3 regions of the Streptomyces sp. NPDC048473 genome follow, and region 2 is predicted to be linked to each of the others. Evidence: riboswitches for the same ligand, from Rfam matches in the RefSeq annotation. Region 2 holds a riboswitch; each other region holds the start of a gene.
What was found. Region 2 has a riboswitch for cobalamin ahead of ACGFU7_RS32350 (ABC transporter substrate-binding protein). Riboswitches for the same ligand answer to the same signal wherever they lie in the genome.
Positions count from the first base shown of each region.

Region 1: another riboswitch for cobalamin. It lies ahead of ACGFU7_RS12090 (ribonucleoside-diphosphate reductase subunit alpha); the one in region 2 lies ahead of ACGFU7_RS32350 (ABC transporter substrate-binding protein).
Region 3: another riboswitch for cobalamin. It lies ahead of ACGFU7_RS00340 (cobalamin biosynthesis protein); the one in region 2 lies ahead of ACGFU7_RS32350 (ABC transporter substrate-binding protein).

Region 1 covers NZ_JBICXE010000005.1:350,455-360,283, forward strand. The annotation lists gene ACGFU7_RS12065 (carbohydrate ABC transporter permease) at 1-455, opposite strand, end outside; gene ACGFU7_RS12070 (extracellular solute-binding protein) at 555-1,841, opposite strand; gene ACGFU7_RS12075 (GntR family transcriptional regulator) at 2,121-2,885, shown strand; gene ACGFU7_RS12080 (DUF3311 domain-containing protein) at 3,154-3,408, shown strand; gene mctP (monocarboxylate uptake permease MctP) at 3,405-5,042, shown strand; cobalamin riboswitch at 5,207-5,344, shown strand; gene ACGFU7_RS12090 (ribonucleoside-diphosphate reductase subunit alpha) at 5,479-7,884, shown strand; gene ACGFU7_RS12095 (ribonucleotide-diphosphate reductase subunit beta) at 7,884-8,903, shown strand; gene ACGFU7_RS12100 (hypothetical protein) at 8,900-9,112, opposite strand; gene ACGFU7_RS12105 (GlxA family transcriptional regulator) at 9,194-9,829, shown strand, end outside.
Region 2 covers NZ_JBICXE010000026.1:82,817-92,645, forward strand. The annotation lists gene ACGFU7_RS32320 (adenosylcobinamide amidohydrolase) at 1-309, opposite strand, end outside; gene ACGFU7_RS32325 (cytochrome P450) at 473-1,708, opposite strand; gene ACGFU7_RS32330 (class I SAM-dependent methyltransferase) at 1,819-2,601, opposite strand; partial or broken gene ACGFU7_RS32335 (PRC-barrel domain-containing protein) at 3,098-3,651, shown strand; gene ACGFU7_RS32340 (ABC transporter ATP-binding protein) at 3,721-4,509, opposite strand; gene ACGFU7_RS32345 (FecCD family ABC transporter permease) at 4,506-5,540, opposite strand; gene ACGFU7_RS32350 (ABC transporter substrate-binding protein) at 5,594-6,661, opposite strand; cobalamin riboswitch at 6,696-6,885, opposite strand; gene ACGFU7_RS32355 (beta-ketoacyl-[acyl-carrier-protein] synthase family protein) at 6,964-8,187, opposite strand; gene ACGFU7_RS32360 (acyl carrier protein) at 8,184-8,462, opposite strand; gene ACGFU7_RS32365 (acyl-CoA dehydrogenase) at 8,723-9,829, opposite strand, start outside.
Region 3 covers NZ_JBICXE010000001.1:60,773-70,601, reverse strand. The annotation lists gene cobN (cobaltochelatase subunit CobN) at 1-2,387, opposite strand, end outside; gene ACGFU7_RS00345 (cobyric acid synthase) at 2,396-3,913, opposite strand; gene ACGFU7_RS00340 (cobalamin biosynthesis protein) at 3,910-4,983, opposite strand; cobalamin riboswitch at 5,131-5,263, opposite strand; gene ACGFU7_RS00335 (hypothetical protein) at 5,435-5,665, opposite strand; gene ACGFU7_RS00330 (anion permease) at 5,701-6,966, opposite strand; gene ACGFU7_RS00325 (class II aldolase/adducin family protein) at 7,230-7,913, shown strand; gene ACGFU7_RS00320 (alpha/beta hydrolase) at 8,020-9,147, shown strand; gene ACGFU7_RS00315 (hypothetical protein) at 9,333-9,829, shown strand, end outside.

The DNA.
Region 1 (9,829 bases), on a different contig from region 2:
GCCACGACCGGCATCGCCCAGGCGAGCACCAGGCCGATCATCAGGGTGAGGCGCATCTTCTTGCCGAGGCGGGCGAGCAGCAGTCCGACCAGGGTGCCGATGATCATGATCAGAACGACGTTGACGCCGGTGAACACGACCGTGCGGAGCGTGACTTTCCAGAAGTCCTCACCGGTGAGGATCTCCTGGTAGTTCTTGAAGCCGTTCCACTCGGTGACATGCTGGATCAGCTGTCCCATATTGAGGTTCTGGAACGACAGCATGACGTTCTTCACCAGGGGATACCCGAGGAAGACCGCCGTCACCGCAAGTGCGGGAACCAGCAACAGGTACGGCGCTGTGCCGACACCCATCTTCCGCTTGCTTCCCCCGTGCTGCCCGACGGGTGTTCTCCCGTCCTGCCCGCGGGCTGCGGCCGTCTTGGCCACATCCGAGGGGTTGGTCTGCACTGCCATGCTCGCCATCTCTTCCAACAAAGCCCAACACGGAACGGTGCGTACAGCCGGGGCGGCGGGTCGAGACCCGCCGCCCCGGCGCGGGACGCGCTACTGCGATTACTGCTGCTGGCTGAGGCGCTTGTTGAGCTCGCCCTCGACCTGCTTGGCGGCGTCGGCGGGCGACTTACCCTGCAGGACCAGCGTCATGTAGGTCTTGATCGGGTTCGGCGGGTTCTCGACCGGCGCCCACTCCGGGATCAGCGGGGTGGTGCCACCGGACTTGGCAGCGGCCGGGCCGGCCGCCTCGGCGGCGGGCTGGCCGACGGTGTACTTCTGCATGGCGTCGTTCTTCGGGGACCAGCCGGCCTCGGTGATGAGCGCGCCGTCGCTCTTCTCGGAGAGCGCGATCTTCAGGAACTCCTTGGCCAGCTCCTGCTTCTTGCTGCCTGCGGCAACGGCGAGGTTGGAGCCACCGAGGAAGACGCCCTCGGGCTTGTCGGCCGTCTCGCCGGGGATGGTGAAGAAGCCGATGTCGTCCTTGAGCTTCGGGTTGGCCTTGAGGGCGGTGCCGGCCTCGTAGCCCATCGCGATGATGGCGCCGGTCTTGCCCTTGGCGAAGACCTCGGCCTGCTGCGGGGTGGCCTCGTCCTTGTCCTTGGGGGCCTTGGAGTAGGACTGGTACTGCTTGTACACGTCCATGGCCTCGGCGACCTTCGGGTCGGCCAGGTTGGAGACGTACTTGTCGCCTTCCTTCTTGACCGGCGAGACGCCCTTGCCGACGAGCAGGCCGTCGAAGAAGTACCAGTTCTGGCCGGGCAGGTAGATCGGCTCGGCGTCGCCCTTCGCCTTGATGGCGTCGAACGCCTTGAAGAGGTCGGCGCGGGTCTTCGGCGTCTCGGTGATACCGGCGTCCTTGAAGACCTTCTTGTTGTACATGACGACGCGGTTGCCCACGTACCACGGCAGGGCGTACTGCTTGCCGTCGTAGACGGAGGGCTGGTTGACGCCGTCGGCCCAGGCGGAGCCGATCTCCTTCTTCAGGTCACCGAGGTCGGCGAGGCCACCGGTCTTGGCGTACGCCGGGGTCTGGGTGTTGCCGATCTCCAGGATGTCCGGCGGGTTGGACTCGGAGAGGGCCGTGGTGACCTTCTGCTGAATGCCGTTCCAGTCCTGGACTTCGATCTTCAGCTTGGCCTTGGTCTTCTTCTCGAACTCATCGGTGACCGTCTTGGTCCACCCGGGGGGGTTCGATCCGGACATCGTCCAGACGGTGAGCGTCTCGCCCTTGTAGCTGCCCGGGCCGGTCTTCTTACCGCTGTCGCTGCCGCCGTCGTCGGACCCACATGCCGCGAGGCCGATCATCATGCCCGCGACGCCGACCGCCGCGATGAGCTTGCGCTTCACGCCAAACCCTCCTCAGGGATACTGCAACCCCGCCCACCGCGAAGACATTCGACGAGTACTGCTGGGGCTGGACCTGGTCTTTAATGGTTTAGACCAGTACCGGGAGCTTGGCCTAGACCTTTAGGGGTGTCAAGGGTGTATAAGAAGTGCACTCGCGTCCGTTATAGGACCGACACCTAAGGGAGGGCGACGAGCCGTGACCGGACCGTGCCACCATGTGAGCCGCGACAGACGGAGGAGCCGGTGACGGCAGCAACGCAGCAGTCGGGAAGGCGGGCCATGGGTGCCGACGGGGGCAGTACGGAGAACGAGACGGGCGTGGCCACGCGGACGGCGCGCGTCCCGAAGTACTACCGGCTGAAGCGACATCTCCTCGACATGACGGACACCATGCCGCCGGGCACCCCCGTGCCGCCGGAGCGGACCCTGGCCGCCGAGTTCGACACCTCGCGCACGACCGTGCGCCAGGCGCTCCAGGAGCTGGTCGTCGAGGGCCGGCTGGAGCGCATCCAGGGCAAGGGCACCTTCGTCGCCAAGCCGAAGGTCTCCCAGGCCCTGCAGCTCACCTCGTACACCGAGGACATGCGCGCCCAAGGACTCGAACCGGCATCCCAGTTGCTGGACATCGGCTATGTCACGGCCGACGACACGCTCGCCGGGCTGCTCGACATCACGGCCGGCGGCCGAGTGCTGCGGATCGAGCGGCTGCGGCTCGCCAGCGGGGAGCCGATGGCGATCGAGACCACGCACCTTTCGGCCAAACGCTTTCCGGCGCTGCGCCGTTCGCTGGTGAAGTACACCTCGCTCTACACCGCCCTGGCGGAGGTGTACGACGTCCGGCTGGCCGAGGCCGAGGAGACCATCGAGACCTCGCTCGCCACCCCGCGCGAGGCCGGACTGCTCGGTACGGATGTGGGCCTGCCGATGCTGATGCTGTCCCGGCACTCGCTGGACGGGCGGGGCGAGCCGGTGGAGTGGGTGCGGTCGGTCTACCGGGGCGACCGGTATAAGTTCGTGGCGCGTCTGAAGCGGCCGACGGACTGATCCCGAGTGCGCCGGCCGACTGATTCCGGCCACCGCACCCGTACGCACAACCGTCGCGGCCCCCATGGAATCCACTACTCCACGGGGGCCGTTCGCGCATCTTGGTACAGACCAACTTCCGTACGTTTGACGGCATTCCGAACATTCGCGCCCGCTCGCGAGACCGTTGCCGGACCGCAATGCGGACAGGGGGTGACGGTGACCGGAAGCCTCCCCTAGATTTCGTGCGCATTACACCAGGTGATCAGCGAGGGGACGGAGTCGCCGCATGCCAGCAGACCCAGAAGGAAAACCACCCACCGTCACACCTGTACGGGTGGTCATCGCCCTCTGTCTCATCGCGCCGTTCGTGGCGATGCTCTGGGTGAGTTCGTACGCGAAGGTGGACCCCACCTTCATCGGTATTCCGTTCTTCTACTGGTACCAGATGCTCTGGGTGCTGATCTCCACCGCGCTCACGATGACCGCGTACAAGCTGTGGCAGCGTGACCAGCGCTCCCGCAAGGGGGGTGCGTCCGCATGAAGGACGGCGTGAACGGCGTCGCGCTCGGCGTCTTCATCTTCTTCTTCCTGGCCGTCACAGTCGTCGGCTTCATGGCCGCGCGCTGGCGGAAGGCCGAGAACGAGGCCAGCCTCGACGAATGGGGTCTGGGCGGACGGTCGTTCGGCACCTGGGTCACCTGGTTCCTGCTCGGCGGCGACCTGTACACCGCGTACACCTTCGTCGCCGTTCCCGCGGCGATCTACGCGGCGGGCGCGGCCGGCTTCTTCGCGGTGCCGTACACCATCCTCGTGTACCCGCTGATCTTCACCTTCCTGCCGCGGCTGTGGTCGGTCTCGCACAAGCACGGGTACGTGACCACCTCGGACTTCGTCCGCGGGCGCTTCGGCTCGAAGGGGCTTTCGCTGGCGGTCGCCGTCACGGGCATCCTCGCCACGATGCCGTACATCGCGCTCCAACTCGTCGGCATCCAGGCGGTGCTGGACGTGATGGGCGTCGGCGGCGGCGAGAACACCCACTGGTTCGTCAAGGACCTGCCGCTGCTGATCGCGTTCGCGGTGCTCGCCGCGTACACCTACTCGTCCGGTCTGCGGGCGCCGGCACTGATCGCGTTCGTCAAGGACGGGCTGATCTACCTGGTCATCGCGGTGGCGATCATCTACATCCCGATCAAGCTCGGCGGCTTCGACGACATCTTCGCCAAGGCCGGCGAGGCGTTCTCGCAGAAGAATCCGGCCACGGGCGCACCGCGCGGCGCGCTCGCGCCGGGTGAGGCGGGCCAATGGGGCTACGCCACCCTGGCGTTGGGCTCGGCACTGGCGCTGTTCATGTATCCGCACTCGATCACGGCGACGCTCTCCAGCCGCAGCCGCAATGTGATCCGGCGCAACACCACGATCCTGCCGCTGTACTCGCTGATGCTGGGTCTGCTGGCACTGCTCGGCTTCATGGCGATCGCCGCCGGGATCAAGGTGGACAACGGGCAGTTGGCCATCCCGCAGCTGTTCGAGAACATGTTCCCGGACTGGTTCGCGGGCGTCGCATTCGCCGCCATCGGCATCGGCGCGCTGGTGCCCGCCGCGATCATGTCGATCGCCGCGGCGAACCTCTTCACCCGCAACATCTACAAGGACTTCCTGAAGCCGGACGCGACCCCGGAGCAGGAGACCAAGGTCTCCAAGCTGGTGTCGCTGCTGGTGAAGGTCGGCGCGCTCGCCTTCGTCCTCACCATGGACAAGACGGTCGCGATCAACTTCCAGCTGCTCGGCGGGATCTGGATCCTCCAGACGATGCCGGCCCTGGTCGGCGGCCTGTTCACCCGCTGGTTCCACCGCTGGGCGCTGCTCGCGGGCTGGGCGGCCGGCATGGTGTATGGGACGGCGGCCGCGTACGGGGTCGCCAGCCCGACCCAGGCGCACTTCGGCGGGTCGTCCAAGGAGATCCCCGGCATCGGTGAGATCGGTTACATCGGTCTGACCGCGTTCGTGCTGAACGTGGTGGTGACGGTGGTGCTCACCTTCGTCCTGAACGCCGTGAAGGCACCCGCCGGGATCGACGAGACCTCCCCGGCCGACTACACGGCCGACGCGGGCGACCCGGGCGTCCGGGCGGAGCTCCCGCCGGCCACGGCGGGGGCACCGGGCGGCGGCCACTGACGGCCGCTCCCAAGACCGCTCCCACGGCCGGATGGCGGCCCGTCGAGCCCTTCTCACCGGGGCGCGACGGGCCGTTCGTCTGCTCCGATAGGGGATCGCACGGCTTGTCCCGCCGGCTCGGCTTCCGTTGCGCGACACAACATGTGGGGGCTGCCTCATCGGGCGGCCCCCACATGTATGCTCGTGCTCGCTGTCGCCGCAGGGGAATCCGGTGCGAATCCGGAACTGTCCCGCAACGGTGTGTTCGGTGTGCTTTTGCGCACCCGGGAGTCCGAAGACCTGCCGACAGTGCGTCCGGCTCGACCGAACCGGATGCCAGACGTCCGGGCCTCGCGGAGGGCCGGTGGACGCCGTGCGCAGCGCCGCCCTTCCCCGGGCATCGCCCTGCCCGGCTCCCCGCTCCCGCCGGCCCCGAGCCGAGCGAGGGATAGCCCCAGTGACCATCGCGCCAGCCGATCCGGTTTCAGTGGCCGATTCAGCCGAGTCCACGCACGCCACGACCGACGGGCCCGGGACCGCACTGCTGCGGACCCTGACCGACCTCACCGTCGATCTGCCCGACACCGACCCCGGTCGCGTCGCCGCCGCCGCGCTGCGCGGCCGTAACGCCCGGTCGGACGAGGCCGAGCTGCGCTCGCTGGCCACGGAGGCCGCCGCGGGGCTGATCTCCGAGGACCCCGCCTACTCCCGGCTCGCGGCCAGGCTGCTGACCCGCATCATCGCGGACGAGGCGGCCGGCCAGGGCGCGGTCTCCTTCTCCGCCTCGGTCGCCGTCGGGCACCGCGAGGGCCTGATCGCGGACCGTACCGCCGAGTTCGTCGCGCTGCACGCGGCCGCCCTCGACACGCTGGTGGAGCGTTCGCTCGCCGACCGCGCCGACGACCGCTTCGGTTACTTCGGGCTGCGGACCCTGCACAGCCGCTATCTGCTGCGCCACCCGCTCACCCGCCAGGTCATCGAGACGCCCCAGCACTTCATGCTGCGCGTCGCGGCCGGGCTCGCCGAGGACGACTCGAAGCGCGCCCTGGACGAAGTCGCGGCGCTGTACGGCCTGATGAGCCGGCTCGACTATCTGCCGTCCTCGCCGACTCTGTTCAACTCCGGCACCCGGCACCCGCAGATGTCCTCCTGCTATCTGCTGGACTCCCCGCTCGACGAGCTCGACTCGATCTACGACCGCTACCACCAGGTGGCGCGGCTCTCGAAGCACGCGGGCGGCATCGGGCTCTCGTACTCCCGCATCCGAGCCCGCGGTTCGCTGATCCGTGGCACCAACGGGCACTCCAACGGCATCGTGCCGTTCCTGAAGACGCTCGACGCCTCCGTCGCCGCCGTCAACCAGGGCGGCCGGCGCAAGGGCGCCGCCGCCGTCTACCTGGAGACCTGGCACGCGGACATCGAGGAGTTCCTGGAGCTGCGCGACAACACGGGTGAGGACCAGCGGCGTACGCACAACCTCAACCTGGCGCACTGGATCCCGGACGAGTTCATGCGCCGGGTCGACGCGGACGGCGACTGGTCGCTGTTCTCGCCCGCCGATGTGCCCGAGCTGGTCGACCTGTGGGGCGACGAGTTCGACGCCGCGTACCGGAACGCCGAGGCCAAGGGGCTGGCCCGCAAGTCGATGCCGGCCCGTGAGCTGTACGGCCGGATGATGCGTACCCTCGCGCAGACCGGTCAGGGCTGGATGACGTTCAAGGACGCCTCCAACCGGACCGCGAACCAGACCGCCGAGCCGGGCCGCGTCGTCCACTCGTCGAATCTGTGCACCGAGATCCTCGAAGTCACCGATGACGGCGAGACGGCGGTCTGCAACCTGGGTTCGGTCAACCTCGGCGCGTTCGTCGCCGACGGGACCATCGACTGGGAGCGGCTGGACGCCACCGTCCGCACTGCCGTGACCTTCCTCGACCGGGTCGTCGACATCAACTTCTACCCGACCGAGCAGGCCGGCCGCTCCAACGCGAAGTGGCGCCCCGTCGGCCTGGGTGCCATGGGTCTCCAGGACGTCTTCTTCCAGCTGCGGCTGCCGTTCGACTCCCCCGAGGCCCGCGCGCTCTCCACGAAGATCTCCGAGCGGATCATGCTCGCGGCGTACGAGGCGTCCTGCGAGCTCGCCGAGCGCTCCGGCCCGCTGCCCGCCTGGTCCCAGACGCGTGCCGCGCGCGGTGTGCTGCACCCCGACCACTACGACACCGAGCTGAACTGGCCGGAGCGCTGGGACGCGCTGCGCGCCCGGATCGCGAAGACCGGGATGCGCAACTCGCTGCTGCTCGCCATCGCGCCGACGGCGACGATCGCCTCGATCGCGGGCGTGTACGAGTGCATCGAGCCGCAGGTCTCCAACCTCTTCAAGCGCGAGACGCTCAGCGGTGAGTTCCTCCAGGTCAACGCGTATCTGGTGGATGAGCTGAAGCAGCTCGGCGTGTGGGACGCGCGGACCCGTGAGGCGCTGCGCGAGGCGAGCGGTTCCGTGCAGGGCTTCGCCTGGATCCCGGAGGATGTGCGGGCGCTGTACCGCACGGCGTGGGAGATCCCGCAGCGCGGTCTGATCGACATGGCGGCGGCCCGTACGCCGTTCCTCGACCAGAGCCAGTCGCTGAACCTGTTCCTGGAGACGCCGACGATCGGCAAGCTCTCCTCGATGTACGCGTACGCCTGGAAGCAGGGGCTGAAGACGACGTACTACCTGCGCTCGCGCCCGGCGACCCGGATCGCCCGTGCGGCCTCCGGACAGGCAGCGGCCGCCGCCCCCATTCCCGTGCAGCAGGCATCGGCTCCCGACGCGGACGCGATCGCCTGCTCCCTCGAAAACCCCGAGTCCTGCGAGGCCTGCCAGTAATGAGCTCCACCAACTCCGACAAGAACCTGCTCGACCCGGGCTTCGAACTCACCCTGCGGCCCATGCGCTACCCGGACTTCTACGAGCGCTACCGCGACGCGATCAAGAACACCTGGACGGTGGAGGAGGTCGACCTCCACTCCGACGTCGCCGACCTCGCCAAGCTGTCCCCCGGCGAGCAGCACATGATCGGCCGGCTCGTCGCGTTCTTCGCGACGGGTGACTCGATCGTCTCCAACAACCTCGTGCTGACGCTGTACAAGCACATCAACTCCCCCGAGGCGCGGCTGTATCTGTCGCGGCAGCTCTTCGAGGAGGCCGTGCACGTCCAGTTCTATCTGACGCTGCTGGACACGTATCTGCCCGATCCGGACGACCGCGCGGCGGCGTTCGACGCGGTCGAGGAGATTCCGTCCATCCGTGAGAAGGCGCAGTTCTGCTTCAAGTGGATGGATTCGGTCGAGAAGATCGAGCGCCTGGAGACGAAGGCCGACCGCCGTCGCTTCCTGCTGAATCTGATCTGCTTCGCGGCGTGCATCGAGGGGCTGTTCTTCTACGGCGCGTTCGCGTACGTGTACTGGTTCCGCTCGCGGGGTCTGCTGCACGGTCTCGCCACGGGCACCAACTGGGTGTTCCGTGACGAGACGATGCACATGAACTTCGCGTTCGAGGTCGTGGACACCGTCCGCAAGGAGGAGCCGGACCTCTTCGACGACGAGCTCCAGCAGCAGGTCATCGACATGCTGAAGGAGGCCGTCGAGGCGGAGCTGCAGTTCGGCCGCGATCTGTGCGGCGAGGGTCTGCCGGGCATGAACACCGAGTCCATGCGCCAGTACCTGGAGTGCGTGGCCGACCAGCGGCTCACCCGGCTGGGCTTCCCGACGGTCTACGGCTCCGAGAACCCGTTCTCGTTCATGGAGCTGCAGGGCGTGCAGGAGCTGACGAACTTCTTCGAGCGCCGGCCGTCCGCCTACCAGGTGGCGGTGGAGGGCTCGGTCGCCTTCGACGACGACTTCTAGATCCTGGCCCAGCTTCTGAGGTGGGGGCGCCGCGTGGCCGTGATCGGCTGCGCGGCGTCCGCCGTTTCCGGGGGCGCGTCCCCCCGCTCCCGTTCCGCCTCCCGCAGCTCGCGGTCGATGCGGCGCTCCCGGGCGAGCCCGAGCAGGGTGGGCAGCAGGACGAGAGCGAAAAGTACGGCTATGCCCAGGACGTTCGGGAATGTGTTCATGGCTCTACTCTCGTCCGTGCGGACGAATTCCGGCAGTGGCAGGACTGTCATAGAGCATCGAATTACTGCCACACTGGCTCCATGCTGAACAATGTCGCCGCCCTGCTGCTCGACGAGGTCCACCCCTTCGAACTGGGCGTGCTGTGCGAGGTCTTCGGCCTCGACCGCAGCGACGAGGGCCTGCCGGTCCACGATTTCGCCGTGGTCTCCGCCGAGGGCCCGGTGCTGCAGACCCATGCCGGGTTCACCATCAGTACGCCGCACGGCCTCGACCGTCTGGACGAGGCCGACCTCATCGCCGTGCCGGCCGGCAGCCACTTCATGCAGCGGGACTACCCCGAAGAGGTCCTCGACGCCCTGCGCCGGGCCGTGGACCGGGGCGCACGCGTACTGAGCGTCTGCTCCGGCGCGTACGTGCTCGGCGCGGCCGGACTGCTGGACGGCCGCCGCTGCACCACCCACTGGCGCCACGCCTCGGAACTGGCCCGTCGCTTTCCCCGGGCCGTCGTCGAACCCGATGTGCTGTACGTGGACGAGGGCCCGGTCATCACCTCGGCGGGCACGGCGGCCGGGATCGACGCCTGTCTACATCTGGTCCGGCAGGCGTACGGCCCCGATGTCGCCAACGCGATCGCCCGCCGCATGGTGGTGCCGCCGCACCGGGACGGCGGGCAGGCGCAGTACATCAAGCGGCCGCTGCCCCGCACCCGGTGCGAC
Region 2 (9,829 bases):
CCGCGGCGGCCCCTCGGTGCCTTCGGCCGGGGCCGCGGCCCAGCCGCGTACACCGAGTCCGCAGGTGGCGGTCGCCGTCACACCCTCGTCGGCCGCGACTGTGTACGCGGTGACATCGGCGGCGGTCATCAGTCCGGCGCCGGGTCCGGTGAGGTGTTCCGCGGCGGCGATCTCGGCGAGGTGGCGGTCGGGGTCCAGGCGCGGATAACCGCCGGGCACCTGGGCGTTGAGGATCCAGGCGCGCGGGCCGATGCCTCCGCCGAGCACGGCGCTGCTGCACACCCGCCACCCCGGCCCCAGCCGCCACACCAGATGGTGAAGGTCCAGACCGTCCTCGCGCCGGGTCAGCAGTTCACCGCGCTGTTCGGGCAGCCGGATGCGTACGGAATGGATGAGGCACCCCCGGTGCACGACAGGAGACGGCAGGACGACAGTCGGCACGTGGCCCGTCGATCATATGCGCCGGGGATCTTCAGCCCGCGACGGGCGCGGCGCCGGGCCGGAGCCGTACCGGAAGCGTCCCCGTGCTGTTGCCGACGAAGCCCGCACGGTGGGGCAGCGCGGCCCCGGGAACGGCGAGGTCCAACTCGGGGAAGCGGGTGAACAGCTGCTCCAGGGCGATCGTGGCCTCCATCCGGGCGAGCGGCGCGCCCAGGCAGTAGTGCGGTCCGTGGCCGAGCGAGAGATGCCGGGCCGTGGTGTCCCTGGCCGGTCCGGTCACGTCGAACCGGTCGGCGTCGGGGCCGTGTGCGGCCTTGTCCCGACCGGCGGCCGAGTATCCGGCGAGCACGGGTGTGCCCTGCGGTATGACGGTGCCGTCGAGGGTGAGGTCGCGGGTCGGGTAGCGGAACGGGAAGTAGCTGACCGGGCTGTCCCAGCGCAGTGTCTCCTCCACCACGTCCGCCCAGCGTGCCCGGCCGGACCTGACCAGGCCGAGCTGGTCGGGGTGGGTGCACAGCGCCCGTACGGCGTTGGTGATGAGGTTCAGCGTGGTCTCGTGCCCCGCGATGATCATCAGGAGCAGGGTGCCGATGAGCTCGTGCTGACCGAGCCGGCCGCCGCCCTCGTCGCGGGCGGCGATCAGGGCGCTGGTCAGATCGTCGCCCGGTTGCTCCGCGCGGGCCGCGGCGACCGCTCCGAGCAGGGCCACCAGCTCCCGGTTGGCGGCCATCGCCTCCTCGGGGCCGGTATCGGTCGCGACCACCTGGCTCGAGAGACGGTGCAGCCGGTCCTGGTGCTCGGCGTCCACACCGAGAAGTTCACAGATGACGCCCATCGGCAGCGGCAGGGCGAACCGGGCGCGCAGATCCACCGTGCCGTCACCCTCGGCGGCGGCCCGGTCGACGCCGTCGAGCAGCTCGGCGGTGACGGTCTCGATCCGCGGCCGCAGCTCTTCCACCCGCCGTGCGGTGAACGCCTTGCTGACCAGTGAGCGCAGCCGTCGGTGGTCGTCGCCGTCGGCGGTGGTCATGCCCTGCACGGTGGCGAATGTCCTCAGCGGCCAGCCGTCGGGGATACGTCCCTCGGCCAGCTCGGTGAAGTGGTGTGCGCCTTTGGCCACATCGGGGTGGGCGAGGAACTCCTTGAGCGCGTCGTGTCCGAGCACCACCATCCCGGCCACATCGCCGGGGAGCACGACGGATGCCACGGCCCCCTGGGCGAGCAGCCTGGCGTTGTCCGCGTGCGGGCAGCCGCCTGCCGGGTCCATACGGTGCGGGGTGCTGGTCAACGGGCTCTCCTGACGGTCGTCGGCCGGGGCCGGTGGCCGGTGCCGATCCTATGGTCAACGGCGCTGACAGGAACACCTGTTGCCGGTTTTCACGCGGCCTTCCGCACGGTCAGGAGTTCATGCAGATACCGCTTGGTGATGCTCCCTCCGTGCTGTTCGTCGATCAGGGTCCGGATGCAGGCGAGCAGACCGTGCCGCGCGTCGGGGGCCAGATCGCGGTGGCCCGAATAGGTCATCAGCAGGTCCGGATACTGCTCGGCCGGGTAGGTGATCTCCCGTCCGTGGCGGCGTACCCGGACCGGGCCGCCCCAAGGGGGGTGTTCCATTTCACCGAAGACCGTTTCCGTCGACGCCTCGTCCGACAGCTCGATGCCGGGGCGGGTGGCGGGATCCCAGCGCTCGTAACACCGTTGTGCCTGCTCGAAGAATTTTCCGCTGCCGCCCGCCACATGGTGGGTGGTGACGATCGCCAGCGCCCCGCCGGTCCGTAGCGCGTCGGCCGCTCTCGTGAAACGCAGTGCGGGATCGATCCAGTGGATGGCGGTCGCGCACACCACCAGATCGAAGGGCTCCGATGGAGGCGTCCACTCCTCGAACGGGGACACCTCGACATGTGCGCGGGGGAAGCCGCGCAGATTGCGTCGTGCCACGGCCGCCAGCGAGGGGCCCAGTTCGACGGCCGTCACCTCACACCCCAGCTCCGCGAGCGGCACCGTCAACTGACCGGTGCCCGGCCCCTCTTCGAGCACCCTGCTCCAAGAGGTGAGACCGGTCAGGACCACAAGATCCGTGACCAGGTCCGCCGGATAGCGCGGGCGCATCCGGTCGTAGAGCTCCGCGTCCTCGTCGAACGTGCCGCGCAACGTGTTCATGCCGGATACAACGCCGGACGGCTCCCCTCGGTTTCATGGCGCGGCGGCATGGCCGGGGACCCCAGCCGTACCTGCGGTCACTGTACGGAAGCAGCTCTGTTCACCATGCGGCGCGCGGGCCGAACCGGTCCACGGGCAGTACGGCGCGCTCCCGGAGTGACCCGCCCGGACGGACCGTCCCGCCCGATACGCCCCAATGTCACTGAAGAGGCAAATTGCCGGTTCTTCGGCGTCGCACCTTTCGGCCGCTCAGTCCCGGTTCTCGTGTCCGAATTCCGTGCACGCACCCTCCACATTTCACCCGATTGACCTAACGCGAAGATGGTGTGCGCACCGCCGTGACGGGCTGCCACCGACGAAGCGCCGAGCATGTGGCGGCCGGCCTCCACGGGCGGGGAGGTTGCAGCGTCCATCCGGGTGAGGCGCGATGGAAATCGGACGCGCCTTCCCTGATGGACCCAGCCACAGGACGCGCCCGGGCGAGGAGGAATCGGTCATGGGAGCCGCTGACGGCTTCACGGATTCCGGAGAGCTCGACGGCCTGACGGTGTACGACACCGCGGGCGAGAAGATCGGCAGTGTGGGGCGGGTGTATGTCGACGACAACACCGGCCGCCCGGACTGGATCACGGTGAAGACCGGCCTGTTCGGTATGAAGGAAAGTTTCGTGCCTCTTGCCGGAGCCCGTCGAGTGGGCTCCGACCTGCACATCTCGCATCCGAAGGACCGCGTCAAGGAAGCCCCCCGGGTGGACGCGGACGCGCATCTGTCCGTGGCGGAGGAGGAGGAGCTCTACCGCCACTACGGCCTCGCCGGGAACACCACCGCCAGGCTCGGCGGCCAGGCGGGCACGTAACCACAACGGCGTCCGGGACCGGCACCACGGCCATGGGCGCGGCCGGGGCCGCTGGAACCGGGGCCATGGGCGCGGCGGGCACCGGACGCACCACCGGGACCGACCAGCCGGCCATGGCCGGCACCTCCGGCTCCGGTACGGGCACTTCCCGCACCACATCGCGCACGACCGGCATGACCGGCACCGGAGCTGGGAGGGGCTCACGGCAGCTGCCACTACGGCCGCATCTGCCCCACTGGTCCCATCGGCGGCCGCAGCTTCCGCTACGGCCGCTCCGGCAGGAAGCGCACCGAGGGCCTCCCGTCCGGTCCGTCCGGAGTGACTCGCGCCCTGACCCGGTAGACGTCGGCGATCAGTGCCTCGGTGATCACTTCCGTCGGGGACCCGGCGGCCACCACCCGCCCCTCCCTCATGACCACGATCCGATCGCAGAACATCGCGGCCAGATTGAGGTCGTGCAGAGCGATCACACCGGTGAGTGGCAGCGAGGTGATCAGCGACAGCAGTTCCAGCTGGTGCTGGATGTCGAGATGGTTCGTCGGCTCGTCGAGCAGCAGCTCACGCGGCTGCTGGGCCAGTGCGCGCGCGATCTGGACGCGTTGGCGCTCGCCTCCGGAGAGGGTGTGCCAGGACTGGTCGCCGCGATCGGCGAGACCGGTCCGCTCCAGGGCCTCGCGCACCGCGTCGTCGTCCGCCCGGCCTGGCGCCGACCAGGCCCTGCGGTGCGGGATGCGCCCGAGGCGCACCACGTCCAGGACGCTCAACTCGACCTGGGTGACGGCATGCTGGTCGACCACGGCGACCCGCTGGGCCACGGTCCGGCGGCCGATCTCGTCGAGCCGTCGGCCGTCGAGGGTGACCACACCCGTCTCCGGGGCGAGGACTCCTGCAAGCACCCGCAAGAGGGTCGACTTGCCTGAGCCGTTCGGCCCGATCAGCCCGACGGTGGCGCCGGGCGGCGGGGCGAGATGGACCCCGTCGAGGATGAGTCGGCCGCCGGCCTCCCGGCTGACCCGCTCGGCACGCAGCCCCTCGGTGGCTCCACCCGTCATGTGATCCTCCGGGTGCGGTACAGGACCAGGACGAACGCGGGCACGCCGATGAGTGCGGTGACGACACCCACCGGCACCTCCTGCGGGTCGAGGACCGTCCTGGCGAGGGTGTCGACCCAGACCAGGAACACCGCCCCGGCCAGGGCGGTGACCGGCAGCAGCCGCCGGTGCCCGGAGCCGGCGAGCGCACGGGCGGCGTGCGGCAGGACCAGACCGACGAAGCCGATGGCCCCGGCGGAGCTGACGAGCGCGGCGGTCAGCAGCGCGGTCGTGCAGAGCAGCACGATCCGGGTGCGCGCGACATGGACGCCGAGGGTGGCCGCGGCGTCCTGGCCGAAAGCGAAGGCGTCGAGCGTACGGGCGTGGCCGAGGCAGATCAGCAGCGTCACGAGGAGAACGGCGGAGCAGATCCACACATCGGTCCAGCCGACCCCGCTGAGCGAGCCGAGCAGCCAGAACAGCACCCCGCGGGTCTGCTCGGCGTCGGCGGAGGTCATCACGACGAAGGAGGTGAGCGCGGAGAACAGCTGCATGGCCGCGACACCGGAAAGGACGACCCGGTCGGTCGTGCCGCCCAGGGTGTGGCTCAGCAGCAGGACAAGGGCGAACGAGCAGAGCGCGCCGATGAACGCGCCGGTCGAGATCGACACCGCTCCCCCGCCGACGCCGAGGACGACGACCACAACGGCGCCGGTCGACGCACCGGAGGAGACGCCGAGGACGAACGGGTCGGCGAGCGGGTTGCGGAGCAGGGACTGCATGACGGTTCCGCATACCGCGAGCCCGGCGCCGCACACCGCGGCGAGCAGGGTGCGCGGCATGCGCAGGTTCCAGATGATGCCGTCCCGGATCGGGGTGAGGCGTGAGTGGCCCCAGCCGAGGTGGGAGGCCACCGTGGACCAGACGTCGGCGACGGAGATGCGGGCGGGGCCGATGGTGACGGCGACCGCGACGGACAGCACGAGCAGCGCGACGCCGAAGACCCATAGGGCCCCACCGGGCAGCTTCCGTACACCCGTTCCGCCGCGCACGGTCGATTCCGAAGCCCGCGGCACATCCACCGCCGTGGCCCGTTCGGTGTCCGTCACCCCGCGAGCCCGAACGCGCGCAGCCCGGCGGCGACGCGTTCCACACCCTCGACCGTCCGGATGGACGGGTTCATGGCCTGGCCGCTCAGCAGGACGTACCGCTTGTGCCTGACGGCGTCCATGTTCTTCGTGACGGGGTTGGACTCCAGGAATTCGATCTTCTTCGCGGCGCTCTCGGCGGTCTGTGCCTTACGGGTCAGGTCGCCGATGACCAGGACGTCGGGGTTGCGGTCGGCGACGGTCTCCCAGCTGATCTGGGGCCATTCCTCACGGGTGTCGTCGAAGACGTTCTTCGCTCCGAGTTCTCCGGTGATGATGCCGGGTGCTCCGCAGCAGCCGGCCAGGTACGGGGCCTTGGAGTCGGAGAACCAGTAGAGGAGGGTGGCGTCGGAGGCGTCGACACCCTCGGTCGCCTTCTTCACCCGGGCCCGCAGCTGCGCCACGAGCGTGTCGCCGCGCTTCTGCACGCCGAACACCCTGGCCAGGTCGCGCACTTCGTCGTAGACGCTGTCCATGGTCAGTGGCGCGGTACGGGCTCCGTCGCCGCCGCCGCTGTTGTCCTTGCCGGTGCAGTCGGCGGGCGAGACATAGGTGGGGACGCCGAGTTCCTCGAACTGTTCGCGGGGTGCGACGCCGCCCTTGGCCAGGGTCGACTCGAACGACGCGCTGATGAAGTCGGGTTCCTGGTCGAGGACCTTCTCCGACGACGGCCGGTTGTCCGCGATTCTGGGAACCTCGGCGTTGGCCTTCTCCAGGCCCTTCATCACCGGGTCGGTCCAGGTCGCGGTGGCGGCCAGCCGGTCGGCGAGGCCGAGGGAGAGCAGGATCTCCGTCGATCCCTGGTCGACCGAGACGGCGTGGTGCGGTGCGGCTTCGACGGTGACGGTGCGTCCGCAGTTCTTCAGCGTCACCGGGTATCCGTCGGCGGAGTCGGACTTCGCGGCGGATTTGCCGGTTCCGCCCCCGCAGGCGGTCAGCAGGATCAGTCCCGCCGAGAGCAGGGCCATGGCGCGGACAGGGCTGGCTATGGACGGCACGGAGTCCCTCTGCGTCTTGGGACTCATGCGCGGAGCCCGTTGTACGGAGCCCTGCGCCCAGTACCGGGTCGCAGGTGCCAGCAGGTCTTCGGACTCGGGTTCCTACGGACGGGACGCCTTCCCAGGACACCCGAGGGTGGTCCCAGTGGCCGTGGCCCCGCCCGTCCCCCTCACCGCTGCGCGTCAGTTCCGGATTCTCACCGGATTCCCTGACCCCTACGTGGAGTTTGACTGGCCCCGGCAAGTTATCACGAGCCTCTGCGCAGCTCATGGGCGGTGTGGCCGGTGGTACGCCGGGCTGTGCTCCCGTCGCACCACCCGCCTGATGCCTACGGACGCTGAAGAGCGATCACGGCGTTGTGTCCGCCGAAGCCGAAGGAGTGGCTGACGGCGCGCCGGATGGGCTGCCGCAGCGGTCGCTCGGTGACGCAGTTGATGTCGAACTCGGGCGCCGGGGCGTCCAGGTTGGCGATCGGCGGTACGACGCCGCGTTGGAGCGTCAGGACGGTCAGTCCGGCCTCGATCGCTCCGGCCGCCCCCATGCAGTGCCCGAGTACGCCCTTCGGGGCGGTGACGGGCGGCCGGTGCGGGTAGACCCGGCTGATGAGGGCGGCCTCGGTGGCGTCGTTGACCGGTGTCGCCGTGCCGTGTGCGTTGACGTGCTCGACGTCCTCGGCCGCCCAGCCCGCGTCGCGCAGCGCGGCCTCGACCGCCGTCTGGGCGACCGCGCCGGACGGGTGCGGGCTGGTGGGGTGGTGGGCGTCGGTGGTGGCGCCGGTGCCCGCGAGCAGTGCCCGCGGCGCGGCGCCCCGGGCGTCGGCGTCGTCCGCCCGTTCCAGGATCATGACGGCGGCGCCCTCGCCCATGACCAGCCCGGCACGGTCGGCCGCGAAGGGCCGGCACCGCCTGGCCGGGTCGCCGTCCGCCCGGGCCGCGGCTCCGGACCGGGCGAACCCGGTCATGGCGACCGGGTAGACGATCGATTCGGTGGCTCCGGCGATCGCGATGTCGCACTGCCCGGTGACCAGCAGATCGCGGGCGACGGACAGGGCGGTGGCGCCGGACGAGCAGGCGGTGCACGGTGCCAGGCTGGGACCGGTGGCCCGCAACTGGATGGCGATCTCGGCCGCGGGCATGTTCGGAATGGTGAGCAGGATGCCCGCCGGCGAGGTGGCTTCCGGTCCGTGCCGGTCGAGCACGACGGCCTGCTCGGTCAGTGCGGCGGAACCTCCGCTGCTGGTGCCGACGACCACCGCGACCCTGCTGCCGTCCCACTGCGCCGGGTCCAGTCCGGCGTCGGCGACCGCCTCCCGGGCGGCGAGAACGGCGAACTTGACGTATTTCCCCATCCGGAAGGACGTACGGCCGCCGATCGCGGCGTCCAGATCGATCCCGTCGACCGTGCAGGCGAAGTCGATCTCGCACCCTTCGAGTGCCGCGACGGTACGCACCGGCGAGACTCCGGCGCACACACCTTTCCAGGTGGATTCGGTGTCGTTGCCGACCGGGGTGATCATTCCCAGGCCTGTTACGGCAATCGCGGGCTTGTTCATCGGGCGTTGCTCGTCGGTGCCTCGCCGCCCATCAGCACCCCGCTGCCGGCTGTCACGTCGATGTACCGCGTGATGTCGGCCAGGGTGGCGTCCTTGGGGAGCTTGTCGAAGTCCCCGTCGCCGCCCAGCGTCTCCCTGATGAGGACGGCGAACTCGGCGACGGCGAGGGAGTCCATATCCAGGCTGCCCATCGTGGAATCCGGGCGGATCTCGGCGACGGGCACTTTGAAGGTGTGCGTCAGAACCTCGGTGATCTTGGGATGAATCGCACTCATGAGCTTCCTCTCCATCATTCGGTACGGCTGCCGGGGACGGCGGGGGCACCGTCCCGACGCCGAATCAACTGGGTGACGTGTCTCCAGTTACGCCTTGTGCCGAACCGATTCGCCACCGCCCTGCCGCGGTCGCGTGCACCACCTGGCCAGGACGGCTGCCGTACCCCAGAAGACCAGCAGCACAACGCGGACACCGAGGGCCCCGGCCACCTCCCGTACCCGCTGCGCCCAAACGACTGTTCCCGTCCCTGTCACGGCCCTCACCGCTCCCCCGGGGCCGTCGCCCGGTCCCCGTCCGACTGCCAGGCGGCCGCCGCATCGTCGTACGCATCGACGTAATCGGCCCCCGCGATGGGCCAGTCGGCGAGCAGTTCCTGGGGCAGCGCGAAGGAGTCGGCGAGGGCGGGCAGATGAGCGGCGACGGCGGTGATCAGCTGTTCCAGGACTTCCGGCAGTCCGTTGACCTGATCGGCTGTCAGATGCCCTGCGGCCAGCAGATCACCGCTGTTCCGGGCGATCCGGTCGAGTGCGAACAGCCGCTGCAGCTCGGCCAGTCGCTCACGGGCGGGCCCGTCCGGAAGACCGGCCACCGCGTCCGTGTACGCCTCGGCCGCCTGCCGGTGGGCATGGGCCTCGACGCCGAGAAGGGCGGGACCGGATGCGGCGTTCCACCGCTCCAGCGGGTCACCGTGCGGTGCGCTGGCCATCCGTTCCCTGGCCCGGCCGAACCAGATCTCCTCCAGCGCCGCCAGGAGCCTGCCGACGAACCGGGGGTCGGTGAGATCGCCGGATTCGCGGCCGAAAGGAGCGTCGTACGCGGCCGGTTCGGTGGAGAAGAGCATTTCCGCAGCCGCCTTGGCGTGGATGGCCAGGTTGTCGCCCTCGGCAGTGATGGCGCCTTCCACTCCGGTGAGGAGTTGGCTCATGCCGTTGTTCTCCAGGAGTGCCTGGGCACCGCACCGTTCACGGCATTCGACGATCACTGCCCTGGCCTGCCAGGTGATCCATCCCTTGGCGACGGCGACCAGCCGCTCCGCCTCCTCCGTGCCCGTACCCGAGCCGTCCTCCCGTCGCTCCCAGCGGTCCAGGGCCCTGCGGTGCAGGAGGCTCATCGCGAAGACGGTGGCCATGGCCCGGGCGAGCGGGCCGTGGTGGCTGCGGTGGTCGATCACCGGTACCCGGCGCGATCCGCGGGGCCCGGAAATGTACCGGTGGCCGCCGTAGCGGACGGCGACGGCGAGCGTTGCGCGCGCGGAGCCGACCGCGCAGGCGCTCATCGAGATCTTGCCGGAGGTGACGCGCCCGATCGACGCGAGGAGGCGACGCCTGCGGTTGCCGACGGCGCTGCTGAACTCGCCGTCGTCGCC
Region 3 (9,829 bases), on a different contig from region 2:
AGAATGTGGTCGATCTCGTCCGTCGTCCGGGCCAGCCGCGGTACGACCTCCTCGCACGCGAAGCCCAGCACGGCCACCGCATCCGGGAGTTCGAAGCCCAGCACGTCCCGCGCCAGCCCCGCTGCGGCCGCGAGGTCCCAGCCGCGCTCCTCCATGCCCTCCGCGAGCCGGCGGCACAGCTGCTCCAGCAGATCGATCGCATCCGCACCGGTGCGCGCCGGGCCGTCGACCAGTTCGGTCAGCTCGACCGGAACCTTCACCGCGGCGCCCGGCTCGGCCAGCAACTCCTTCTCACTGAGCCCGAAGTGCTCGGCGATCGACGCCCGCAGCCCCGGCAGCGCGTTCGCTGTTCCACCCCACACCTGGGAGGCGCGCAGCACGGCCAGCACCAGGTTGACCCGGGCCTCGTCGACCGGACCGCCGCCGAGGATGTGCAGGCCGTCCCGGATCTGGACGTCCTTGATCTCACAGAGGTAGCCGTCGATGTGCATGACGAACGAGTCGAAGGCGTCGTCGCCGGGCTGTTCGTCGACATGGAGGTCGTGGTGCAGCTCGGCGGCCTTCACCAGTGTCCAGATCTGCGCCCGCACCGACGGAGCCTTCGTCGGGTCGAGATCGCTGACGAGCGCGTACTCGTCGAGCAGCTGCTCCAGCTTGGCCAGGTCGCCGTAGGTGTCGGCGCGCGCCATCGGCGGCACCAGATGGTCCACCACCGTGGCGTGCCCACGCCGCTTGGCCTGGGTGCCCTCGCCCGGGTCGTTGACGATGAACGGGTAGATCAACGGCAGTTCGCCGAGTACGGCATCGGGGCCGCAACCGGCGGACAGGCCAAGACCCTTGCCCGGCAGCCACTCCATCGTGCCGTGCTTGCCCATGTGGACGACGGCATCCGCGCCGAAGGAGTTCTCCAGCCAGCGGTACGTCGCCATGTAGTGGTGCGACGGCGGCATGTCCGGGTCGTGGTAGATCGCGATCGGGTTCTCGCCGAAGCCGCGCGGCGGCTGGATCAGCACCACCACATTCCCGAACTGCAGCGAGGCGAGGACGATGTCGTCCCCGTCCACGTACAGCGAGCCCGGCGGCTCGCCCCAGTGCTCCAGCATCGAGTCGCGCAGCCCCGGTTCCAGCTTGTCGAACCAGGCCCGGTAGTCGGCGAGCGCCGCGCGCGCGGGGGCTGCCGCGAGCTGCTCCTCGGTCAGCCACTCCACGTCGTGGCCACCGGCGTTGATGAGACGGTGGATGAGCTCGTCGCCGTTGTCGGGGTGCCCGTCGACTCCGTAACCGGCGTCGCGCAGGGCGTCCAGGACCCGTACCGCCGATGCGGGCGTGTCCAGGCCGACGGCGTTGCCGACGCGCGAGTGCTTGGTCGGGTAGGCGGTGAAGACGAGGGCGAGCTTCTTCTCGGCGTTCGCCTTGTGCTTCAGGACGGCGTGGCGCACCGCGATTCCGGCGACGCGCGCGGCCCGTTCGGGGTCGGCGCGGTACACCGGTACGTCGTCGGGGCCCTGCTCCTTGAAGGAGAACGGGACGGTGATCAGACGGCCGTCGAACTCGGGGATCGCGACCTGCATCGCCGCGTCCATGGGGGACAGCGCGGCGTCCGACGCGTCCCACGCGGCGCGCGAGGAGGTCAGGCACAGGCCCTGCAGCACCGGGACGTTCAGATCGGCGAGCGCGCCGATGTCCCAGGCCTCGTCGTCGCCCCCTGCGGAGGCGTCGGACGCACGGGTGCCGCCTGCCGCGAGCACGGTGGCGACCAGGGCGTCGGCCCTGCCGAGCAGCTCGTAGAGACCCGCGTCCGCGCCGCGCAGCGAACCGCAGTACACGGGCAGGGCGTTGGCGCCGCGCGCCTCGACCGCGTCGCAGAGGACGTCCACGAACGAGGTGTTCCCGGACAGCTGGTGCGCCCGGTAGAACAGCACGCCGACGGTCGGGCGGCCCTCGACGAACTCGCGGCTGCCGTGCAGGCCCCACTCGGGCATCTTCTGCGGCTCGGCGAAGCCGTGGCCGGTCAGCAGGACGGTGTCGGAGAGGAAGCGAGCCAGTTCGACGAGGTTTCCGGGGCCGCCCTGCACGAGGTAGCGCAGCGCCTCGGCGACCACACCGGCGGGTACGGACGACTCGGCCATCAGCTCCGCGTCCGGCACGGCCTCGCCGCCCAGCAGCACGGTCGGGATGCCGGACGCCTTGAGGACGGCCAGCCCGTCCTCCCAGGCGCGCTTGCCGCCGAGCAGGCGGACGACGGCGACGGAGGAACCCTCGATCAGCGCGGGGAGTTCCTCGTGGGCGTCGATGCGGGTGGGGTTGCCGATCCGGTACGGCGCGCCGGAGGCGCGGGCGGCGAGGAGGTCCGTGTCGGCGGTCGACAGCAACAGCACGGTGCTCATAGGGGCGTTCATGCGCGTGCTCCAGGTGCTCCGGGGGCGATGAAGGGAAGTCCTGACGGTGCGCCCGACTCGATGAGCCGCAGCAGCGCGTCGGTGTCCGCGTGTTCTTCGATGAGGTCGCCGAGGCGGTCGAGCTGTTCCTCACGCAGCGCGGCGAAGCCGGTGTCGGGGGCGGGGACGAAGCGCCGGCCGGCGGCCCGCGCGACCTCGGTCAGGAAGCGGCGGCGGAATTCGTCGCTCTCCAGCGAGCCGTGCCAGTGGGTGCCCCACACGGCGCCGACCCGGCAGCCGTCCAGGAACGGCTCGCCGCCGCGTACATCCGCGACGCCGTGGTGGATCTCGTACCCCTCGACAGGGGCGCCGAGCGCCTCGCCGACGGGGCGGGCGAGGGTCTTCTCGCGGTCGAAGCGGATGCGTACGGGCAGCAGGCCGAGGCCGTCGATGTGCCCGGCCCTCGACTCGACCTCGTCCTCGATGTGTTCGCCGAGGATCTGGAAACCGCCGCAGATACCGAGGACCGGCCGGCCCTCGGCGGCACGCCGCACCAGGGCGTCGGCGAGGCCGCGCTCGCGCAGCCAGGCCAGCGCCTTCACGGTGCCGCGGGTGCCCGGCACGATGACGAGGTCGGCGTCGGCCAGTTCCTCGGCGCGGTCCACGAACCGGACGACGACGCCCGGTTCGGCGGCCAGCGCGTCCACATCGGTGAAGTTCGACATCAGGGGTACGGCGCACACCGCGACGCGCAGTACGTCATCGCCGTGCGGCGGCGCGACGACCGATTCGCGTACGGCCCCGCGCAGCGAGACCCGCAGGCCGTCCTCCTCGTCGATGCCGAGGCCGTGGGCGAAGGGCAGCACCCCGTACGTCTGCCGCCCGGTGATCCCGCGCAGCATCTCCAGGCCGGGCTCCAGCAGCGACACATCGCCGCGGAACTTGTTGACCAGGTATCCCGCGATCAACGACTGGTCCTCGGCGTCGAGCAGCGCCGTCGTACCGAAGAACGAGGCGAAGACACCACCGCGGTCGATGTCACCGACGACCACCACCGGGAAGCGCGCGGCCCGTGCGATGCCCATGTTCACGATGTCCGTGCGCCGCAGATTGATTTCGGCCGGACTGCCCGCCCCCTCGCAGATCACTGCGTCATACGTGCCCCGAAGCTGCTCCAGACAGTCCACGACCGTGGAGAGAAGCGCTTCCTGCCTGCCCCCGTGGTAGCCGCGTGCGCTCATCTCGCCCACCGGTCTGCCCATCAGGACGACCTGGCTGGAGCGGTCGCTGCCGGGCTTGAGCAGGACCGGGTTCATCAGCGCGGTCGGCTCGACCCGGGCGGCCTGGGCCTGCATGGCCTGGGCGCGCCCGATCTCGGCGCCCTCGCGGGTGACGAACGAATTCAGCGACATGTTCTGTGCCTTGAAGGGCGCCACCTTCACGCCCCGGCGCACGAGCCAGCGGCAGATACCTGCCGTGACAACACTCTTGCCCGCGTCCGAGGTGGTCCCGGCGACCAGCAGCCCGCCGCTCATGTCCGTCTCCGTCCTGCGGCCTGAAGTCCTGTGACCTGAAGTCCTGTGACCTGAAGTCCTGCGGCCTGAAGTCCTGCGGTCTGAAGTCCTGCGGTCTGAAGTCCTGCGATCCGACGTCCCGCGATCCGTCGTGCGGCGAGGCCCGCACCCAGTCGTCCCGCCACGCACACGCCGAGGGTCAGCGCACTCACCCGGCGCGACAGCCGTACCGCGCGTTCGATGTCCTCGGTCTCCACCGCCCGGCCCGTCTCCCCGTTGAGTACGGGACGGTGCTCGACCCGGCCGCCGTACGCGAGGGTCCCGCCGAGCCGTACGCCGAGCGCACCCGCGAACGAGGCCTCCACCGGGCCCGCGTTGGGGCTCGGATGCTTGGCCGCGTCGGCCCGCCACGCCCGTACCGCTCCACGTGGCCGCCCCCCGGCGGCCACGGCGAGCAGGGCTGTGAGCCGGGCACCCGGCCAGCCCGCGAGGTCGTCGAGGCGGGCCGAGGCCCAGCCGTAGCGCCGGTGCCGGGGCGACTTGTGACCGACCATGGCGTCGAGGGTGTTGGCGGCCCGGAAGCCGACGAGCCCGGGCACACCGGCCAGCGCACCCCACACCAGGGCGCCGACCACGGCGTCCGAGGTGTTCTCGGCCACGGACTCCACCACGGCGCGGGCGATCTGCGGCCCGTCGAGAGACTGCGGGTCGCGCCCGCACAGATGTGGCAGCCGCTCGCGGGCCAGCTCGATGTCACCGGCGGCCAGAGCGCCGCCGATCGCCCGGGCCTCACGCCCCAGGGACGTACCGCCGACGACGGACCAGGTGGCGGCCGCGGTCAGTGCGACGGAGGCGGCGGGGTGGCTGCGTACGGCACGGGTGATCAGCGCGGCACCACCCGCGGCGCCTCCGGCGCAGACGAGTGTGTGCAGCGCGCCCCACCCGCGGTGGTCGCGCCACAGACGGCGCTCGACGCCCGCTGCGGCCCGCCCGAAGGCGGCGACCGGATGTCCCCTGCGGGGGTCACCGAGCAGCAGATCGCCGATCAGACCGGCCGTGGCGCCGTACGCGAAAATGCGGTCGGCACGCACGGCTCAACCGGCCGTTACGCCTCGAAGGACCTTCGTACAGGAGGCGGCTCTCGTAGAGAGCGCCACAGCAACGGACGCACGGCAGCCAGGCATGGCGATATGTCCTCACTCAGGGTCCGCGCCCTGGTTCGACGTGACCGGCGACGAGAGTCTCCTGGCTTCCGGATCCGCAGTTCCCCCGGCCTTCCAACCCGCTCGCGCGTGCCGTGACTTCCGGTGTGGGGGACTGCTCCCCGGTGACAGTGGCGGGACCGCGCCGGATTCGCACCGGACTTCCTCTGCTGTCGCCGTAATTGGCTCCGGCAGTCCACCACGCTCCGCGAACGCCCGTCAACTTGCCGTTGACCTGCGACGGTGCAGTGTGCTGAGCCCCACATCGGGCCGGGCACACCACGACGGACCGGACACACGAGATGTGTCCGGTCCGTCGGGGGAGTGCGCGGGGGAGGGCTCAGGCGACGATCAGATAGATCCCGTACGCGACCGCCGCCGCGCACAGCGCGAAGCAGGCGTACGCGCCGGCACGGGCCAGCAGCAGCGAGCCGCCGGAGCCGCCCTGTGCCGCCGGTTCGGGCTGCTTGGAGAGACCGACGATGCCCAGGGTGAAGAGACCCACCAGCGCGACGGTGACGACGAGGGAGACGCCGAAGACGGAGCCGAGGGCTGCCCAGTCGATGTTCATGCTGAATCCTTAGACGGCCTGATGAGGCGGCTGGCCTAGACGGTGGCCGGTCGCGCCGGGTCCTGGGTGGTTCCGGCCGGGGCCGGAATGGTGGTCTTGAGCTCCTGGGCCGTTGCCTGGGCCACGGTGGGCGGCGGGCTGACGGCGGCGATGGCCGTGGTGACGACGCCCGCGGGTTCGGCTTCGCCGTCCGTCGGCGCGACATCGCCGTGGCCGACCGGCTTGCGGCGCGACAGCAGCCAGATCGCCCCGGAGCCCGCGATCAGCAGCGCCGCGACGACGACGACACCCCAGGTGCCCTGCTTGGTGAGGAATTCCGCGCCCGCGCCGACCAGTCCCGCGGCCGGCAGGGTCAGACCCCAGGCGACGAACATCCGGGTGGCGGTGGACCAGCGGACCACGCCGCCCCGGCGGCCGAGGCCCGCGCCCATCACGGCGCCGGAGCAGGACTGGGTGGTGGAGAGGGAGAAGCCGAGGTGCGAGGAGGCCAGGATGACCGTGGCCGCACTGGTCTGGGCGGCGAAGCCCTGCGGCGGCTTGAGCTCGGTGAGGCCGCTGCCCATGGTGCGGATGATGCGCCAGCCGCCCAGGTAGGTGCCGAGTGCGATGGCCGTACCGGCACAGACGATGACCCAGACCGGCGGGTTGGAGCCGGGGTGCAGGACGCCACCGGTGACCAGGGCCAGGGTGATGATGCCCATGGTCTTCTGCGCGTCGTTGGTGCCGTGGGCGAGGGAGACCAGTCCGGCCGAGGCGATCTGACCGGCGCGGTAGCCCTTGGCGGTGGCCTTCTCCTGGGCGTCGTTGCGGATCTTCCCGCTGATCCGGTACGTCAGTCTGGTGGCCAGCAGCGCGGCCAGACCGGCGACGATCGGGGCGGCGAGCGCGGGGAGCAGCACCTTGGTGACGACGGTGCCGCCGTTGACCGACGACCAGCCCGCCGACATCACCGCTGCGCCGATCAGTCCGCCGAACAGAGCGTGCGAGGAGCTGGACGGAAGTCCGACCAGCCAGGTCAGCAGATTCCACAGGATGGCGCCGACGAGTGCCGCGAAGATGACTTCTGTCCGCAGCCCGTCCTCGTTGATGATCCCGCCGGAGATCGTCTTGGCGACCTCCACCGACAGGAACGCGCCGACGAGGTTGAGAACGGCGGACATGGCCACCGCTGTCTTCGGTTTGAGTGCGCCGGTCGAGATGGTGGTCGCCATCGCGTTGGCGGTGTCGTGGAAACCGTTCGTGAAATCGAACACTAGAGCTGTCACGATCACAATCGCGAGTAGCAGCGTGATGTGTTCCATTTACCCAGGCAATCGTTCGACGTCATTGGCACGTGGACCGTAGGCAACCTGAATGAACGGAAGATGAACTGGACAGGGCGTTGTGGTGACTCAAGTCGGGGTGGGGTCGTTCCGTTTGTCCTCCGCGGGGCGGGGCGGGCCGGGCGTGGGGCCGATTCGGGCCCGATTCGGCCCCACGCCACCCCTTTTGTGAACTTCTCCGGTTTGTGACTTATCCGACCGATCGCATGCCTGTTCGCCTCCTTGACTGGAAGGATCTCCATATGAGCGATCAGCAGCGGGACGCGATCGAACGTGCCTGGGACGGTGTCGTCGCCACCGCCCGCAGGACGGCGGCGGACGGCCTCGTCGTCGGAACCTCGGGAAATGTGTCGGCACGGGTCGGCGGGACGGTCCTGGTCACCCCGAGCGGAGTGCCGTACGACCGGCTCCGCCCCGAAGACGCCGTCGGCGTCGATCTGGAAGGCAACCGCGTCCTCGGCGAACTGGCCCCGACCAGCGAACTCCCGCTCCACCTCGCGGTCTACCGGAGCAGCGACGCGGCCGCCGTCGTGCACACCCACGCGGTGCACGCCACGGCCGTCTCCACCCTGGTCCCCGAGGTCCCGTCGGTCCACTACGCCGCCGCCATGCTCGGGGGCCCCGTCCGGGTAGCGGCCTATGCGCGCTACGGGACCGAGGAGCTGGCCGAGAACATGCTCGCCGCTCTGCAGGGCCGTACGGGCTGCCTGCTCCAGAACCACGGAACCGTGACCTACGGAGCGACCCTGGACGAGGCGTACGACAGGACCGCCCAGCTGGAATGGCTCTGCCGGCTCTGGCTCACCGCGAGCTCTGTCCCCGGACACTCGCCGACGCTGCTCTCCCCGGCCCAGCTGCGCGATGTACAGGAGGCACTGAAGGGATACGGACAACCGGACCGACCCGACCCCGGCGGGTCCTTTTGACTCGAACATCCCGTCGGCCGACCCGTCTGATCCGTCCGCCCCGGCCCCGGCACCGGACGGCCCCCGTCCGCTGGCAGGGGGTGGCGCACCCCGCGACACTGAAGCCGTGCGCCCGGCAACAGTCACGGCAGCAGCCGTCACCACGATTCTCGGCGTCGGTGCGGCAGCGGTCGCTGCCGGCCGGTACGCCAGCGACGCCGTTCTCAGGGCGCCGTCCGGACGGCCACTCCCCGCCGACCGCAGACTCACCGTGCACGCCACGGCGGCCGGGCAGGTCACCCTGACCCGCTCCTTCGCCGCCCTGCGGCCCGGTACGTACGGACTCGTGGGCGACGACGTCCACGCCGTCGTGGGGCCGGTGATCGAACACGCCCACCACGCTCCGGACACCGTCGTCCGCAGACTGGAACGCGTCAACCGCGGCAGCCTGGAAACCGGCGCCAAGGTCCGTATCACCCCGCAGCTGCACAGCGGCGATCCCTCCTCGGCCCTCGGCCTCGATCACAAGGAAGTCGAGGTCCCCGGCGAACTCGGCTCCCTGCCCGCCTGGTTCCTGCCCGGCCCCCGCGACACCTGGGTCATCACCGTGCACGGCCTCGGCACGACCAGGGAACACCCCCTGAACGTCATGGAGTTCCTGCACGATCTGCGTCTGCCCGTGCTGGACCTGGCCTACCGCGGCGACGCCGGAGCTCCGCGTTCCCCGGACGGCCTCGCCCACCTCGGCGAATCCGAATGGCGCGACCTGGACGCGGCGATCCGCTTCGCCATGCGGTACGGAGCCGAGAAGGTCGTCCTGCACGGCTGGTCCACCGGCGCCTCGATGGCGCTGCACGCGGCCGTCAACTCCGCGCTCCGCAACCGGATCTGCGGTCTCGTCCTCGACTCCCCGGTCCTGGACTGGGCCACCACGCTGCGCGCCCTGGCCGTCGCCCGCGGTGTCCCGACGGCGCTGCTGCCGCTCGCCGTCCGCGCCGCCCAAGGACAGACCGGGCTGCACGGCGCCCGGCTCCTGGACAGCTCCCTCGCACCGGCGCTGCATGTCCCGACCCTGATCTTCCACGGCCCGGACGACACCCTGGCCCCCTGGCAGCCGTCCCGCGATCTCGCCGCCCGCCGCCCGGACCTGGTCGCCCTGCGCGCCGTACCGCAGGCTCCGCACGCGGCGATGTGGAATGCCGACCCGGTCCACTACGAAGAGGCCCTGCGCCGCTTCCTCACGCCCCTGATGTGACCTGATGCGAGGGATCGGCCGATTGGTTCCGGGCCCCGCCCGCCGCCCCCTCCACTGCGAATTCGGGTTCCGTTTGGGCTTTCGGGCCGTCAGGGGCAAGACTGCTCCCCGTGACGTCCCGTACCCCGCGCGACTCCAGGCTGCGACTTGTCCGCCCGCGACCCCTTGCCACCGCTCGCAAGGCCGTGACCACCCGGCGCACCAGGCCGGCTCCCCGCCCCCCGGAGGGCACCCCGCCCAGGGCGGAACTGGCCCGCCAGGCCAGGACGGCCCTTGCCGACGCCGTACGGATCGCCCGCTGGGCAGCCGACGGCGCGGTCCCCGGCGCGCCGCCACTGGCCGCCCAGGCTCTCGAACGGGCCGCGACAGCCCTGGAGTTGTCCCCGGCCCAGGTGCGCTACGGCTGGGACCGGGCCCGGCTCGCCGGTCTCGTGGAACTGCACGGCGACACCGCACGCCCCGGCTGGCGGCTGCGCGCCTGGGACCGCGACGACTCCGCCGTGCTCCGCGGCTGGGTGGCGCTCTTCGACGCCTGGTCGCTCGTCCACCCCGCGCCCGAGGGCATCGAGTCCACCGCAGTCGCAGAGGCCGTCGAGGCCGTGCCGCAGGTGCTCTCCCTCCTCCAGCTCTCGGCCGGCCCGGTCACCGTGCCCGCCCTCCTGGACCTGCTCGGCCAGCGCGT